Regions from separate parts of the Embleya sp. NPDC056575 genome, predicted to be linked through region 1. Evidence: riboswitches for the same ligand, from Rfam matches in the RefSeq annotation. Region 1 holds a riboswitch; each other region holds the start of a gene.
What was found. A riboswitch is a leader RNA that binds a small molecule or an ion and turns the genes downstream of it on or off. The one in region 1 is predicted to bind thiamine pyrophosphate.
Positions count from the first base shown of each region.

Region 2: another riboswitch for thiamine pyrophosphate. It lies ahead of ACFRCG_RS20185 (purine-cytosine permease family protein); the one in region 1 lies ahead of thiC (phosphomethylpyrimidine synthase ThiC).
Region 3: another riboswitch for thiamine pyrophosphate. It lies ahead of thiO (glycine oxidase ThiO); the one in region 1 lies ahead of thiC (phosphomethylpyrimidine synthase ThiC).

Region 1 is NZ_JBHTVA010000011.1:114,043-116,302, forward strand. It holds gene thiC (phosphomethylpyrimidine synthase ThiC) at 1-1,516, opposite strand, end outside; TPP riboswitch at 1,508-1,616, opposite strand; gene ACFRCG_RS11260 (hypothetical protein) at 1,668-1,868, opposite strand; gene tenA (thiaminase II) at 2,021-2,260, opposite strand, start outside.
Region 2 is NZ_JBHTVA010000024.1:24,237-26,496, forward strand. It holds gene ACFRCG_RS20185 (purine-cytosine permease family protein) at 1-1,197, opposite strand, end outside; TPP riboswitch at 1,193-1,336, opposite strand; gene ACFRCG_RS20190 (CHAT domain-containing protein) at 1,397-2,260, opposite strand, start outside.
Region 3 is NZ_JBHTVA010000077.1:41,863-44,122, reverse strand. It holds gene thiO (glycine oxidase ThiO) at 1-1,082, opposite strand, end outside; TPP riboswitch at 1,078-1,189, opposite strand; gene ACFRCG_RS40205 (NAD(P)/FAD-dependent oxidoreductase) at 1,306-2,260, shown strand, end outside.

The DNA of each region.
Region 1 (2,260 bases):
CCAGGTCGAACTGGTCCTGCCAGCGGAACTCGAACCGGGCGTCGGAGAGCGCGTCGTCCCACGCCTGCGCGCCCGGGTGGCCCTTGGCCAGGTCGGCCGCGTGCGCGGCGATCCGGTACGCGATCACGCCCGCCTTGACGTCGTCGCGGTCCGGCAGGCCCAGGTGCTCCTTCGGCGTCACGTAGCAGAGCATCGCGGTGCCCCACATCCCGATCATCGCCGCGCCGATCGCCGAGGTGATGTGGTCGTAGCCGGGCGCCACGTCGGTGGTCAGCGGGCCCAGGGTGTAGAACGGCGCCTCGTCGCAGATGCGCTGCTGGAGGTCGACGTTCTCCTTGATCTTGTGCATCGGCACGTGGCCGGGGCCCTCGATCATCACCTGGACGTCCATCGACCGGGAGATCCGGCCCAGTTCGCCCAGCGTCTCCAACTCGGCGAACTGCGCCGCGTCGTTGGCGTCGGCGATCGAGCCCGGACGCAGGCCGTCGCCGAGCGAGTAGGTCACGTCGTACGCGCGCAGGATCTCGGTCAGCTCGGCGAAGTGCGTGTACAGGAAGTTCTCCCGGTGGTGCGCCAGACACCACGCGGCCATGATCGAGCCGCCGCGCGAGACGATCCCGGTCTTGCGCCGCGCGGTCAGCGGCACATAGCGCAGCAGCACACCGGCGTGCACCGTCATGTAGTCGACGCCCTGCTCGCACTGCTCGATCACGGTGTCCCGGTACAGCTCCCAGGTCAGTTCCTCGGGCTTGCCGTTCACCTTCTCCAGCGCCTGGTACAGCGGCACCGTGCCGATCGGGACCGGCGAATTGCGCACGATCCACTCGCGCGTGGTGTGGATGTCCTTGCCGGTGGACAGGTCCATCACGGTGTCCGCGCCCCAGCGGATCGCCCACACCAGCTTGTCGGTCTCCTCCTCGATCGAGGAGGTCACCGCCGAGTTGCCGATGTTCGCGTTCACCTTGACCAGGAAGTTCTTCCCGATCGCCATCGGCTCGATCTCGGGGTGATTGATGTTCGCGGGCAACACCGCCCGCCCGGCGGCGATCTCGTCCCGCACCACCTCGGGGGTCAGGCCCTCGCGGACGGCCACGAACTCCATCTCCGGGGTGATCAGCCCGCGCCGGGCGTAGCCGAGCTGGGTCACCGCCTCGGATCCGGCGGCCCGCCGGGGACGCACCCCCGCGCCCGGCACCGCGAGCCCGGCCGGGGTGAGGTCGGCGATCCGGCCGTCGTAGCGCTCGGTGTCGCCGCGCTCGTCGATCCACCCCTCGCGCAACGCGGGCAGACCGCGCCGCACGTCCACCTCGAAGGCGGGATCGGTGTACGGGCCGGACGTGTCGTACAGGCGAACCGTCTCGCCGTTGGTCAGGTGCACCGTACGCACCGGGACGCGCAGGTCCTCGCGCGATCCGGCGACGTAGCCGCGGTGGTGGGCGGGGGAAATCGGACCGCTGGTGACCGTCTGCGCGGCGGCGATGCCGGCGGCGGGCAGCGAAGTGTCGTGCGAGGTCATGGAAAGGCTCCCTACGCCGGCATTACCCGGTCAGGTTCTGCGGTCGGCGCGGCCTCAGCGCCCTCTCAGCCCGGTGCCCCGAGCTCCCGTGTATCTCCGTGTGGTGCGCCCCCACCCTGGCACACCGCCGACCGCACGACCAGCGCCGGGTTCACTCCAGCGGATCGCGCGGTCCCCGACCGGCCACCGCCGTACGCGCGAGCACGACCATGCCGATCACCACGAACAACCCCACGACACCCTTGACGAGGACCATCAGGAAGGCCGAGAACAGCCAGATCAGCAACCAGCACAGCAGCACCAGCGCCACCACCGGAACGCCGATGCGCGCCCACCGCGGCCATGTCTCCATCGTCCAACCCCCAAGTCACGCGAACCCACGCGAGACGTGCACACCAGGGGAGCACATTCCCCGGGAGGACACGCCCTACCCGGGAAGGCCGGTTCCGCTCCGCGCGACGGCGGCCCGACGTGCGCCGGGCCGCGCTCCGCCGTACCCCGTGCTCAGACCGGCCAGCGCTCGCCTCGCCACGCGGCGTCCCAGAACATCCACTCGTAGCGCGCGGTGGTCGCGAAGTGTTCCAGCATCCGGGCCCGTTCGCCCGCCGACAGGTCCTCGCCGATCCGGTCCACCAGATCCAGGACCGCGCGCACCGTCTCCTGGAACTCCTCGGCGCCGTAGGTGGCTATCCACCGCCCGTACAACTCGTCGGGCGAACCCTTGGCGAGCAGCGCGTCACCCAC
Region 2 (2,260 bases), on a different contig from region 1:
GATCAGCTGGTACATGCAGAAGCCGAGCAGCCACGGGGCGAGCATCACCCAGCGCGCCGGCGAGTGGTCGCCCAGGTCCCAGCCGGCGCGGCCGCGGCCCGCGAACAGGTCCACCGCCAGTACACCGAGCAGCGGGATGAAGATCGAGCCGATCAGGGACAGGAAGCTCGCGTAGGTGTCGAAGTCGTTCACCATCAGCGCGAACGCCGTGACCAGCGCCCCCACGCCCAGGCAGAGGATCCGGCGGTCGACGCGCGGCGCGAGGTTCTGGATCGACATCGCGGTGCTGTAGACGTTGGCGAAGCTCTGGTCGACCTCGCGGACGACCAGGACCGCGAAGAACACCCAACCGGCGGTGACGCCCAGGAACGAGTCGAAGATCTTGTCCGCGTCGCCGCCCACCTGGGCGAGGGCGACCAGGCCCAGCAGATAGCACCAGATGCTGGTGACGGAGAAGCCGCTCAGCGCGGCCCAGAACGCCGGCTTCGTGCCGCGCGAGTGGCGGGTGTAGTCGGAGGCCAGCGGTACCCACGAGACCGCGACCGCGAGCGCGGCGTCCATCGCCGGGAAGAATCCGGACCACGAGCCCTCGGTCATCGGCGGCAGCCCCTCGCGCCACAGCTGGACCGAGAAGTAGAGCATCGCGATGCCCACCGCGATCGTCACGTAGCGGCGCAGGATGCGCAGCATGCCGAGCGGGCGCAGGGTCATCGCGGTGGTGACCGTGCCGGCGGCGACGATGTAGAGCCAGTGCGGGCCGTCGCCGTCGGTCATCGCCTCGATGCCGAGCGCGATGACCAGTAGCTCGAAGGTGCCCCAGCCGATGCACTGGACGATGTTGAACACGGTCGGCACGTACGAGATCTTCGTGCCGAACAACCCGCGCAACACCGTCATCGCGGGCGCGCCGCTGCGGGCGCCGGGGATGCCGGCGACCGCGACCATGAGCGTGCCGAGCAGCGTGCCGCCGATCGCCGCGACGATCGCGGCGACCATGGACAGTTGCGGATAGCCCGCCGGGGCAAGGACGAACAGGGCGCCGGAGAAGCCGAGGAGGCTCACCCCGAGGTTGGCCCAGAACGCGGCCTGGTCGCGGAAGCCGAGGGTGCGCGGCGGCGCGGTGTCCAGGACCAGCGGGGCCTCGGTCGCCGGGTGTGCCGCGGCGGGGCGTGCGTCGTCCACTGCTGGAGCCGACATGGCTCTACCTGCTCTCCCTACGCCGGCATTACCCGGACAGGTTCAAGCGGTCGGTGGCCCCGGGGTGTGCGCCGGCTCGCCACCGACACCCCATGCCGCCCTCTCAGCCCGGTTGGTCCGAGCTCCCGCGATGGCGTGGCGAACAGTACGCCCCCGGCGGGCGGCTTGGGAAGGCGGGGTGGGGGTCGGCGGCGGCGGCTCAGCGGCCCGAATGGGTGAAGGCGGCCCAGCCGGTGAGGTCGTTCGGGACGATCTCCCGGGCCTGCGCGGCGAGTTCGGCGGGCATCGCGGTGGGGATCCCGCGTTTGGGGTCGCGCATCCAGAGCTGGGCGGTGCGGAGCGCCTGGGCGGGCGGGAGGTCGCGGCGGTTGAGGTAGTGGTGGGCCATGTACAGGACCAGCGCGGCGGTGGTCGGGGCGACGGGCCAGAGGGTGGACACCACGGTGTGGGCGCCGGCGGCCAGGTGCTCGGCGGCGGATCCGGCGGCGCGGTCGGGGGCGAACACGATCGGGGCGCCGGCGGTGTGGCCGATTTCGATCGGGCGGTGCCGGCTCCGGTGCGGGTCGGCCGTCGGGCGCGCGGCGATGTCGCACAGCAGGCGGGGCGAGGCGATGTACGAGATCCGCGCGACCTGGAGCGCGTGCCGGCGGCGGCCGTCGACGGTCGACCAGGCGGCGTGCCAGGGCACCGAATCGAACAGGCCCGCCGGCAGCAGGACCAGGGACGGCGTGCGGCCGAACGTGCCGGGGACGGCGGCGAGTACGGGGGCCATCACCGCGTCCCAGGCCCAGGCGCAGAGGGCGTCGAGGAAGTCGGACAGGTGCTCCCGGTCGCCGTCGGGCAGGTCCAGGCCGTAGTCGAGTCCGGGCAGGTCGAGCAGCCGGGTCGAGCCGTCGACGCCGCTGACCACGGCGGCCCCGGGGACGAGTTGGACCAGCGCGTCGGCGCCGAGGCGGCGCAGCGCGACGGCGATCTCGGCGGCGGGCGGCGGGTCGAGGAGGGCGCGCCACCGGCCGTTGGCGGGGCCGGCGCCGACTCGGGCGTCACCCACGTGGGTGGCGGC
Region 3 (2,260 bases), on a different contig from region 1:
TCGGCGGTGATCGGGGTGAGCAGGATGCCGTGTCGGTAGTGGCCGGTGGCCACCACCAGACCGGCCAGCGCGGAGCGGCCCAGGATCGGCGCGTTGTCCGGGCTGCCCGGGCGCAGCCCCGCGAGCGTCTCGACCAGCGGCAGCTCGGTCACGCCGGGGACGAGTTCGTGCGCGTCGCGGAGCAGTTCGTAGACCCCGCCCGCGGTGACCTCGGTGTCGAACCCGAGGTCGTGTTCGGTGGCGCCGATCACCAGTTCGCCGTCCACGCGCGGGACCAGGTACATGCTGCCGCCCTTGACCACGCCCCGGATGTTGCGGGACAGCAGCGGGCGCAGCGCCGGCGGCACGGCCAGCCGCAGGATCTCGCCCTTGACCGGACGTACCGGGGGCACCGCCTCGGGCGGCAGGCCCGGGATCCGCGCCGAGCGGCACCCGGCGGCGAGCAGTACCTGATCGGCGGTCAGCGCCCGCCCGTCGCGCAACCGCACACCGTACGCGCGCTCGTCGGCGACCAGGACCCGCTCGACGCCCTCGCGCACGATCGTCACGCCCGCCCGCGCGCAGGCCGCGAGCAGCGCCGCGACCAGGACGCGGTTGTCGATCTGGTGGTCGTCCTCGACGTGCAGGCCGCCGGTGATCGCCGGGGACAACATGGGTTCGAGGCGGCGGCACTCGCGGCTGGTCAGCCAGTCCGAGCGTAGGCCGAGGCGTTCCTGGTAGGCGTGCAGGTCCTTGAGCACCGCCCGGTCGTCCGCGTCCAGCGCGACCGCGATCGTGCCGCACGCGCGGTAACCCGAGGGCAGCCCCGCGGCGTCGGCCAGTTCGGCGGCGAACTCCGGGTAGCGCCGGGCGGATTCGATGCTCAGCCGGAGCAGGCTCTCCTCCCCGTACTGGAGTTCGGAGACGGGCGTGAGCATGCCCGCCGCGGCGTGCGAGGCGCCGGTGCCGGGGGCGGGGTCGACCACGGTGACCGCGAGGCCGTGCCGGGCGCGGGCGCGCCAGGCGATCGACAGTCCGACGACGCCCGCGCCGACGACCACGACGTCGACGCCCGGGGGGCCGGCCGTGCCGGTGTTGGACATGATGAGCAGAACTCCCTTCGCCGGTATGACCCGGATCAGGTTCGGACGGTCGGGGGCTCGCAGCCCCCCTCTCAGCCCGGTCTCACCGGGCTCCCGTGACCTCTCCACACTACGACACGTCCCGGGCGCCATCCGGGGTGCCCGAGCGGTGCCCGCCGATCTCCTTGACTGAGTCAAGACCCTGCCCGTCGGCGACCCGGGCACGCGTCATAGGCTGCCCCGCATGGACAACGTGCTCGTCGTGGGTGCCGGCATGGCCGGCCTGCAAACCGTGGTGGCGCTGCGGGAACAGGGGTACGCCGGGCGCGTCACCCTGCTCGGCGCCGAGGCGCACGCGCCGTACGACCGCCCGCCGCTGTCGAAGGAGGTCCTGGCCGGCAAGACCGACGACACCTCCTTCGAGGCGGACTGGGCCGCGCTCGACACCGAGGTGCTGTTCGGCCGCACCGCCACGGGGCTGCGCGAGGGCGCGGTGGACACCGACGCGGGGCCGATCGCCTACGAGCGCCTGGTGATCGCCACCGGATCGCGCGTGCTGCACCTGCCCGGCGCCGCCGAGGTGCCCGGCGTGCATGTGCTGCGCACCATCGACGACGCCCGCGCGCTGCGCACCGCGCTCGTGCCCGGCGCGCACGTGGTGATCGTCGGCGCGGGTTGGATCGGCGCCGAGGTGGCCACCGCCGCGGCCGCCGCGGGCTGCCCGACCACCGTGGTCGAGGCGCTGCACGCCCCGCTCGCCGGGCCCTTCCCCGACGAGATCGGCGAGCGCTTCGTGCCCTGGTACGCCGAGGCCGGCGTGGAACTGCTGCTCGGCGCGCGGGTGGATCGCCTGGAGCCGGGCGCGGTACACCTGACCGACGGTCGCCGGCTGCGCGCCGACGCGATCGTGGTCGGCATCGGCGTGCGCCCGGCCACCGACTGGCTGGCGGGATCCGCCGTCGCCCGCACCGCGCGGGGCTTCGTCGAGGTGGACGAGTACCTGGCCACCTCGATGCCCGGGGTCCACGCGGTCGGCGACTGCGTCGAGTTCCCGTCCGCCCGCTACGGCACCCGGATGCACGTCGAGCACTGGGACAACGCGCTCCAGGCGCCGCGCGTGCTCGTGGCCAACCTGCTCGGCGGCGAGCAGGCCTACGACCCGGTCCCGTACTTCTGGTCCGACCAGTTCGGCCGCATGG